One region of the Exiguobacterium sp. 17-1 genome, then DNA from elsewhere that is predicted to be linked to it. Evidence: riboswitches for the same ligand, from Rfam matches in the RefSeq annotation. Region 1 holds a riboswitch; the other holds the start of a gene.

Region 1 (4,966 bases):
AAACGACGGTTTCTCATTCGATGAAGATGTTAAAGCGTTTGTCAGCGCAGTCCTAGAGCGCTCAAGCATGCTTGGACTTCGCGGCGAAATCACATCAAAATACTTGACGCGTCTTGGTTTCCGCGAAGGAATCGATCACAAAGTCATCGGTTGCCCGTCGATGTATGCATTTGGTCGTGACTTGAAAATTCGTGAAACGAACATCACAAAAGATTCGATGATCGGTGTCAACTCGTCACGTCTCGCACCACAAAACGTCCTTAACTTCATCACACGCGGAATGGAAGAGTACCCGAACCATTACTTCATCCCGCAATGGATGAAAGAGTTACGTTTGACGTACACAGGCACACATCCGATTGCTGACTTATCTGTCACGAACTATCCGGTCAAAATGTCGGATCCGACTTACATGAACGACCGTGTCCGCTTCTTCTTGAATGCACAGACATGGATCGACTTTTTAAAAGAAGCTGACTTCAGCTTCGGAGCACGTCTTCACGGTAACATTACGGCAACACTTGCCGGAACACCAAGTATCCTGATTCCGAAAGATGCACGGATGCGTGAATTAACGGATTATCACCAATTGACACACATCTGGGCAAATGACATCACAGACAGCACACGTTTGTCAGATGTAATTGAGTCGGCTGACTTCCAGAGTCCAACACGTGTTCAAGCACGTAACTTCGATAACTTCGTTGATTTCTTGAACACAAATGATTTAGAGCACATTTATAAAGAAACGAACTACCCTGAGAACGTTCCGTTTGACCGTGAAATGGCAAAAGCAGAGTTGCTCCCAGTCGTTAAACCAATCACAGGAATTAGTATCGAAGAAGCTGTTTCACGTTTTGAATCATACTTCCCAGCAGAAGAGCAAAAAATCGTGGCAGCTCAAAAACGCGATAAAGCAAAAATGGCTGAAAAAGATAAAAAAATCAAATCGCTTCAAGGCAAGTTGAACAGTCAAACAAAAGAAATGAAGCATCAACAAGGCACATTGAACCGGAAAGCGGTTCGGATGGCATTGAAGACAGCTGATTTGTTTGCGAAGAAATAAACCACGGACGTCTTATACCATTTTGGTGTAAGGCGTTTTTTTTACATGATAAATTCTGAATTGTGTTGACAATTCAAAACAGGGTTGGTACTGTTATGAAAAATTACATTCTTATCCAGAGAGGTGGAGGGACTGGCCCTTTGAAGCCTCAGCAACAGGTCGAAAGATACTGTGCTAATTCCTGCGGGTGTCGTACCCGATCGATAAGCTTCTTTTGATTGTCGACCGACGCACCCATGTATGTGGGTGCGTTTTTTTATTTTATGAGAGAAAGAGGAGTGTGGAGTAGCAATGAAAGAAGGAACGTTTCGTCGGAAAATGGAATCCCGGCATATCGTCATGCTGTCACTTGGCGGTGTCATCGGGACGGGATTATTTTTAAGTACAGGTTATACGCTGGAGCAGGCGGGGCGTGTCGGAACGATTTTATCGTACTTGGTCGGAGCGCTTGCCGTATATCTCGTCATGCTGTGTTTGGGAGAGTTAGCAGTACATATGCCGGAAACTGGCGCCTTTCATAGTTATGCGACGAAGTACATCGGATCCGGAACCGGTTATACGGTGGCATGGCTCTACTGGTTGACGTGGACGGTCGCCCTCGGGTCGGAATTCACGGCAGCCGGCTTGTTGATGCAACGCTGGTTCCCGGACGTTCCGGTCTGGCTGTTCAGCGCGCTATTCGTCGTTATGATTTTAGGAATCAATGTCTTGACGGTTCGGTTGTTCGCAGAAGTCGAATTTTGGTTTTCCGCCGTCAAGGTGCTGACGATTTTAGTGTTCATCGTCCTGGGGACAGCGGCGATCGTCGGATTTTTACCGCTTGCCGATGGATCGCAGGCTCCGATGCTTGCTCCTTTGACGGAGGGTGGACTGTTTCCAAACGGAGCATTCGCCATCTTGATGACCATGCTCGCGGTCAACTTTGCCTATTCCGGAACAGAGTTGATCGGGATTGCGGCAGGTGAAGCCGTTGATCCGAAACGAACGGTGCCGCTGGCCATTCGAACGACTGTCTTCCGGCTGGTGCTATTTTTTGTCGGAACGATCATTGTGCTCGCGATTCTTTTACCAAACGACTCAAAAGGAGTGCTCGAAAGTCCGTTCGTTGCCGTGTTCGAACGGATCGGTCTCCCGTTTGCAGCCGACATCATGAACTTCGTCATCCTGACGGCGATTTTGTCGGCAGCGAACTCCGGTCTGTATGCCGCTTCACGGATGTTATGGTCTTTATCCGATCAACGGATGATTACGCCGTTCTTTTCTAAATTAAATGCAAGCGGAGTCCCGACACGTGCCGTTCTCTTCAGTATGATCGGTGGTCTGCTTGCCTTATTTTCCAGTGTCTATGCCCCGGGTTCCGTCTACATTGCTCTTGTCTCGATCTCGGGACTGGCAGTCGTCGTCGTCTGGATGAGCATCAGTGCCTCACAGTTCATGTTCCGCAAACGGTATCTGCAAGAGGGACATGATGTCAGCGATTTGGTCTACCGGACGCCCTGGTATCCGTTTGTACCGATTTTATCTTTTTTGATGTGCCTGGCTTCTTTAATCGGCATCGCCTTTGATCCGACGCAACGGGTCGCCCTTTATTTTGGTGTTCCTTTTATCGCAGTCTGTTACATCATTCATCATCTAACGAAAACATCATGGAAACGGAGTGTGGAAGATGTCAAAGAACAACAATCCAGTTGAGGAATTATTAAAAAAACAGCCTTATATTTTATTGGACGGAGCATTAGCGACGGAACTCGAGCGTCACGGGAGTAATCTCGACGACCCGCTGTGGTCGGCACGGGTCCTGCTTGAAGAACCGGAACAGATTCACCGGGTCCATGCGGATTATTTTAAGATTGGAGCAGATTGTGCCATTACGTCGAGTTATCAAGCAAGTGTCACCGGATTCGGCAGTCGGGGAATTAAAGAAGGGGAAGCGGTTGAACTGATCAAACAAACGGTGTACCTGGCACAACAGGCGCGTGCGGAAACCGGACAGGCAGCGGATCACGCTCTGATTGCAGGATCGATTGGTCCTTATGGTGCCTACTTATCGGACGGATCTGAGTATGTCGGTCATTACGGAGTCGACGATGCGCAGCTCGAAGCATTTCACCGTCCACGGCTTGAAGCGTTGATTGAAGCAGGGGCGGACGTGTTAGCATTTGAGACGATTCCGTCCTTGCAGGAAGCAAAAGTGCTGTTCCGACTGCTCGAAGAATTTCCGGAACAATCGGCCTGGCTCGCTTTTTCCCTGCGTGACGCAACACATATCAGTGAAGGAACGCCGTTAAGTGAGTGTATCGAGGCGTTAGGGGAGCATCCACAACTGGCAGCAATCGGCGCAAACTGTTTTCCGGCATCGATCGCGACGGAGTTCATCACGACATTAAAACAACTGACCGATGTGCCGATCATCGTTTATCCGAATTCCGGTGAACAGTATGATCCGGTCAGCAAGACCTGGTCCGGTGAAGCGGTGTGCACGGCGTTTGAAGACATTGCCCCGGAGTGGTATGCGGCAGGTGCCCGGTTGATTGGTGGATGTTGCCGCACGACACCGGAGCAGATTGAGCGGATTCAACAGAAGGTGACAATTGCTTAACCGGCAGTCATGTCTGATGAAGAACAAAAGGGATTGACTCAAAAAGGAACCACTCTTTCTTTCACGCACTTTCCTCAGGCGAGACACAAGCCAGCTTTCCTGCCCTATCCAGGCAGGGAAGCTGGTCTTGTTTGTCTCTGACAGCGCAAGCAGGCTTGCGCTTTTTCCTGTAGGAGTAGCATGAAACGGGTGGTTCCTTTTAAACGAGACGAGGGTGACAGAATTGTAATCTGCCACCCTCGTCTTTGTAGAGACTAACTTTTGAATCAGCCGTTATACTGATCGTTCGTATTTGCAAGAACTCACCGTTCCCGTAATGCTTGGTTAAATTGTTTCAGCAATCGGCCAAATGATTCGGCATCTTCATCCGGCCAGTCGTTTACTAGTCGTTCGATACTCGTTAAACGGGCCGTCCGGTAAATCTCGAGCTCCTGTTGACCATAATCTGTGATGTTGTAAAAGAAGGCCCGGCCGTCTGTCGGGTCTTTTATTTTTTCAACTAATTTTTTCTGATCGAGCGCAGCCGCTTGCCGGCTGACGGTCGAGACGTCAAGTTGTAACTCACGGGCAAGGGTTTTGACACCGACTTGACCAGAATCCGATAACTGGCGCAAGAGTAAATAGGAAGCACGGTCCAAGTTCCGATTATCCGCCGTCGCCGTCGTTAGACGACGAATAAGAATCGCCAGTTCCAGTTCGATTGTTTCCAGGGATTGATTCGACATATTGTCACCTCTCATTAGCATTCATTGCCCTCATCATTACGCACAGGCTGTCCTCTGTCAATCAAAGGCAGGCTTCTTGACAGGGTTATAGTTGTATTATACAATCATAAATGTTATTTAATTGTGTCGTGAAACTTATTGTTATGAACTTATTTTAATTACAGCGTCTGATGAAGGAGAATTCCGATGAAAGCTTATCAATCGATGAAAGAAACCGTCATTACAGTCAATGAAGAGGATACGATCCGGACGGTAGTGGAACGTTTTATCACTTCCGGTATCAGTGGAGTCCCGGTCGTCAACGGCCAGCAGGAAGTCGTCGGCTATATCAGTGACGGGGATATCATGCGGGCTATCGGCAAACATAAAGACATCATTGTCGATACGTTTTTATATGTCGATGTCATCAAAGGCGATGACGAAAACTATGAAGAGCGTGTCCGTCAGATCCTGACACGTCCCGTCATGGACATGGCACGCCGAAAAGTCGTGACGGCGACGACAGAAACCGAAATGGAAGAAATTGCGGCTACGCTCGGTTCAAAACGAATTAAAAAATTACCGATTCTAAAAGAC
Region 2 (4,966 bases), on a different contig from region 1:
TGATTTCCGGTTGGAACGTATCGAGAATCGTTTGTTTGTCCGCATCCGTCAACGTATAGGTGTCGACCAGTTCTGCGGGAAGCTTCGACACATCCCATTGTTCATATAGCACGCCGCGTGAAGCAAGGAATGAAGACACCTCGTTTTGATCCGTATACCGTTCGTTTGTCTTTTGGAAAAGTACTGTTGCCATTTTAAATTCCTCCTTTTAATGAATCGCCTGTCGGCACGTTTGTAGTTTTAACGTGTAGCTGAACAAAAATTCAAAGGCTTCCAACTGTTTTTTCGCTTCAAAGGCAGTCGGTGCCCAGACGGTGATCCCGTGATTTCGAATCAGGACGGCGCCGCTTTGCGTTTTTACATGCTTGGCAAACACTGCAGCAAGAGTCGGGATATCCGAATGGTTCGGGATAATCGGCACGACGACTTCCGCATCTTCTTCCCAGCGACCAAGTGCCTTGATGATTTCCTGACCGGTAAATCGGATTTCCCCACGGTCTCCGTAGAGTTCCGAAATGACATTGTTGTCGACCGTATGGACGTGAAGCGAGCAGCCGGCCGTCGTCCGGTTAAACACTTCGACATGAAGTAAGGTCTCAGCAGACGGACGTCCGTTTTGTTCGCCGATCAATTGACCGGTCGCGTCAACATGGACGAAATCGTCCGGCGTGTCCTGGCGTTTATCTTTGCCGCTTGACGTCACAAGAAATTCTGTCGGACTGCTGTTCGTCCGAATGGCGAGGTTACCGCTCGTACCGGGAAACCAGTCGCGTGCAGCGAACTCCTGCTTGATCGCGCGGAGTTCTTCGTATCGTTTCAAAAATGTCATGCATGCACCCCCGTTGTCTGCAGATGATCCACAATGTCGTAAAACGTTTCAAACGGCGTGTACGGAATACCGTGCTGTTCGCATAGCGTAATCAGATAATCACGGGCGTAGACATGATCAGCCTGTTTCGCCAGTTCAAAATCCGTCACGGAGTCACCAATCGCGATGATCGTGTCACCGTCCTGCTTCAGCTTCCGGGCGATTGACGTTTTACAACAGCCGCATTGATTCGTACAGGCCGCGTCACAGGCATGCGGCCATTCAATCTGCACTATCTCCTCACTGAAGTCACTACCGTTACAGTAAATCGCTTCATCTGTCAGTAAATCGGCAAGAATCGGTTCGACAAAAAAGTCGATCCCGCCGCTGACGATGGCAAAGTCGATTCCGTTCAATTTAGCAAAAGCGAGTAAGGTCTCAAAGCCGGGACGGATGACAGCCCGATCAATCAAAAAATCAACATAATCTTGTTTTCGATCTGATGGGAGCAACCGGAACATCTGTCCGACCCCGGATTGAATCGACAGCGAGCGGTCGAGCACACCTTCTTTCAACGGTTCAAACGCTGCCGGCGGGGCAAATTCCTTCATCAAGGCGATGATATTATCGTGTTCCGTCACGGTCCCGTCAAAGTCACATAAAATCCGGATTGTCATTTCGTGATTCCCCAAGCGTCGAGGGCAATTCGTAATTCTTCCTGCCGCACCGCAGCACTTGTCAGCGATTCTCCGGTCAGTGCGGCGTCGAGCGCCTGACGGAATGCGAGGACACCGGCAGCGGCACCTTGCGGATGACCGTGAACGCCGCCTCCGGCATTGATGACCGAGTCGGTACCGAAATCACGGACGAGCTGGGCGACGAGACCGGGGTGGATACCGGCCGACGGAACCGGCAAAATTGTCTTCGTGTCCCCGATCCGGGTTGCTTCGACGGCGATCCCGCGGGCCAAGTCTTTGGCGAGTGCCACGTTCCCGTACGGCGATGGGAACAACGTCAAATCGGCACCAGCCAGTCGCGGTAACGTTCCGAGCAGAACAGGAGCCGCAATCCCGTATTCGGGACTTGCGATCAAGGCACCGCTTAAGGCCGGATGATTGAAGATTGGAACGGAAATGTCCGAATCAGCCGCTAACTCGCGCAGGACGTCGAGTCCGTATGTAAACGTATTGAGCAGGAAGGCGGTCGCGCCGGCTTCAATCAAACGTTTCGCTTGATCCTTCAAGCCGAAGACGGGACCGCTTAACGTAATCGCGTAAAGCGCCCGTTTGCCGGTCCGTTCATAATGGGCATCGAGGACTTCCCGGCCAATCCGTGCCCGGTCGAGTGCCGGCGTCAACGGATTGTCGTACAATATCTCATCATCTTTGACGAGATCGATGCCGCCCGCGAGCTGGGCTTCGAGTTGTTCCCGTAAAAAGACGAGGTCTCGTCCGATGACCCCTTTAAAGATGCTCATCAACAGGGGACGGTCATGGACTTGAATCAACTGACGGATTCCTTCAATCCCGAATTTGGCACCGGGGAAGTCGTTCGTGAACGACGGGGGAAGCTGTAGATCGGTTAACTTGATTTGTCCGTCGAGCGACAGTTTGCCGAAGACCGTCGTTAAGATAGCGGAAAAGTCGCGTGAGACGTTGTGTTCCGGATAACGGATCGTGATGTAACCTTTGCCGTCATGTTCTTCGGTATGAACAACCTGTCCTTTGAAGGATTCCAGCTGCTGCTGTTCCAAATGATTTAAATCGGTCCAGGAACCGACCGTCAGACCGAGCGCGATTTGTTCTGCTCGTTTCGGCAACTGATCGGTCGTGCCGAGTTGGTACGTTGCGGTAATGTACGCCATATGAATCGTCTCTCCCTTATTGAAAAATACAAAAATGGTCCCTCGTCAATGACAAGAGACCATGAAAAATTGCGCGTGGACTCTTATCTGTCAGCGTGATAGCTGCAAGAATTAGCACCGTGCCAAATGGTCGGTTGCTGCGACATCGTAGGGCTCGTCCCTCCGTCTGCTCTTGATAAGAATTGGATGAAATTGTGAAATCTAATTGCAATTTTTACACGAGATTGGTCCCTTGTCAAACTATATTTTGAAAATTTATTTTTTTGAAAATACTTCTTCTATAGACGGTTCCGTTTTTTAAGACGTTTCACTAAAAATTGGAATTGACAGACGACCAACCGCGCACGTAGTATTCAAATCAACATCAACCACACGACAACTACATATGACTCTTATCGTGAGTTGGCAGAGGGAATTGGCCCGAAGACGCCGCAGCAACCGACCATCCGGCACGGTGCTACATCCAACAGACATTCGTCTGAGAGATAAGAGGACGGAGTATTCTACTGCGCCTCTTTTCTTTGACGAAAAGAGGCGTTTTTTCGTGTGATCAACAAGGAGGAAACCATAATGGGATACCAAGCATTTACAGTACAGGACGCGATTGAACGGGTCCAGACACTCGGATTGATCGGCAAAGGACCGGTGACGGCAGAGGAAATCGGGGACGGGAACTTAAACCTTGTCTTTCGGATTCAATCGGGGAATCAGCGATTGATTTTAAAACAGGCTTTACCGTATGCGAAAGTCGTCGGCGAAAGTTGGCCGTTATCGCTTGAACGGGCCTGGATTGAACAGTCCGCCTTAAAAGAATTTGCAAAAGTCGCCGTTCCGTTCGTCCCGCACGTCTACCATGCGAGTAAGGAAGAGGCATTTACGGTGATGGAGGATTTGTCTCACTTGACGATTGTCCGGACCGGCTTGCTCGAAGGGGAGAAGTATCCGTTGCTTGCGGAACATATCGGCTCTTACTTGGCGCGAACACTGTTTTACACGTCGGATTTTGCACTTGGACCGGTCGCAAAAAAACAAGTGGCGCGGAACTACTACAATCCGGATCTCTGTGATATCACGGAAAAATTAATCTTTACAGATCCGTTTTATGACGCGGAAACGAATGCGGTTGAAGACGGGCTGGAATCGGAAGTGGCTCAGTTGTGGCAGGATGCAGCGCTGAAACGCGAAGTCGCGAAACTCGAAGCCCTGTTCATCACGAAGGGCGACGCGTTATTACACGGGGACTTACATACCGGAAGTATTTTTGCTTCAGCCGATGAAACAAAAGTCATCGATCCCGAGTTTGCCTTTTACGGACCGTTTGGTTTTGATGTCGGACAATTCATCGCCCATCTCTGCTTTGCCGCGTATCCGAACTATGCCGAGTTACGGGATGGACGGGTGAAAGATATCGATACATTTTGGCTGACCTTTGCGTCGACGTTCAAAGCATTGTGGGAGCGGGAAGCGGTGGAGCCGTTCCGTTCAGCGGACGGGCTTGTTGACGATGTCCTCAGCACGATTTTACAGGACGCACTTGGCTTTGCCGGATGTGAATTGATCCGCCGAACGATCGGACTAGCACCGGTCGCCGACCTCGAGAACATCACGGACGCGGGGGAACGACTCGAGCGGAAACGCCATGCGTTACGCCTTGGAGTGGCATTGATTAAACGCCGGACTGAATGCAAGACGTTCACTGATTTACGGAACTTTGATTTGACGGAGGAACTCAGCCGATGAGCCAATTCGTCCAAAGCATCATCTATGAAAATGGGACGGTGACGATCTTGGATCAGACCCGGCTCCCGGAAGAAGAACGGTATGAAATCATTCATGATTTAGCGCAAGCGATTGACGCGATCAAACAATTGCGAGTCCGTGGTGCACCGGCGATCAGCCTGTTCGGCGGCTTCATCCTTGTACAGGAAGCATTTCGGACGACAGGGTCGCTTCCTGAAGCGAAACAAGACTTGTTGACGGTATCGGCACAACTACTCGCGACCCGACCGACCGCCGTCAATCTGCGGAATGTGCTAGATGAGCTGAATCAGCTGATCGTCTCGAGCACGACGCTTGCCGAGTTGCCAAAACGGTTGGAACAAAAAGCACTGGCGCTTTATGAGGCGGATGCCAAGACATCCCGGCAAATCGGTATTCATGCGCTGGAATTGTTCCAGTCCGGTGACCGGATTCTGACGATTTGTAATGCCGGATCGATTGCGACAGCGGCTTACGGGACGGCACTCGCTCCGTTTTATCTCGCGAAAGAACAGGGGATTCCGCTCGCCGTTTAT

What was found. Region 1 has a riboswitch for S-adenosylmethionine ahead of MUN34_RS13600 (amino acid permease). Riboswitches for the same ligand answer to the same signal wherever they lie in the genome.
Region 2: another riboswitch for S-adenosylmethionine. It lies ahead of MUN34_RS12530 (2,3-diketo-5-methylthiopentyl-1-phosphate enolase); the one in region 1 lies ahead of MUN34_RS13600 (amino acid permease).

The regions. Positions count from the first base shown of each region.
Region 1 is NZ_JALIGJ010000005.1:182,070-187,035, reverse strand. It holds gene MUN34_RS13605 (polysaccharide pyruvyl transferase family protein) at 1-1,066, shown strand, start outside; SAM riboswitch class I at 1,175-1,276, shown strand; gene MUN34_RS13600 (amino acid permease) at 1,358-2,758, shown strand; gene mmuM (homocysteine S-methyltransferase) at 2,733-3,665, shown strand; gene MUN34_RS13590 (MarR family winged helix-turn-helix transcriptional regulator) at 3,968-4,390, opposite strand; gene MUN34_RS13585 (CBS domain-containing protein) at 4,577-4,966, shown strand, end outside.
Region 2 is NZ_JALIGJ010000004.1:296,115-301,080, forward strand. It holds gene MUN34_RS12515 (1,2-dihydroxy-3-keto-5-methylthiopentene dioxygenase) at 1-193, opposite strand, end outside; gene MUN34_RS12520 (methylthioribulose 1-phosphate dehydratase) at 209-829, opposite strand; gene MUN34_RS12525 (2-hydroxy-3-keto-5-methylthiopentenyl-1-phosphate phosphatase) at 826-1,485, opposite strand; gene MUN34_RS12530 (2,3-diketo-5-methylthiopentyl-1-phosphate enolase) at 1,482-2,672, opposite strand; SAM riboswitch class I at 2,753-2,854, opposite strand; SAM riboswitch class I at 3,062-3,164, shown strand; gene mtnK (S-methyl-5-thioribose kinase) at 3,243-4,412, shown strand; gene mtnA (S-methyl-5-thioribose-1-phosphate isomerase) at 4,409-4,966, shown strand, end outside.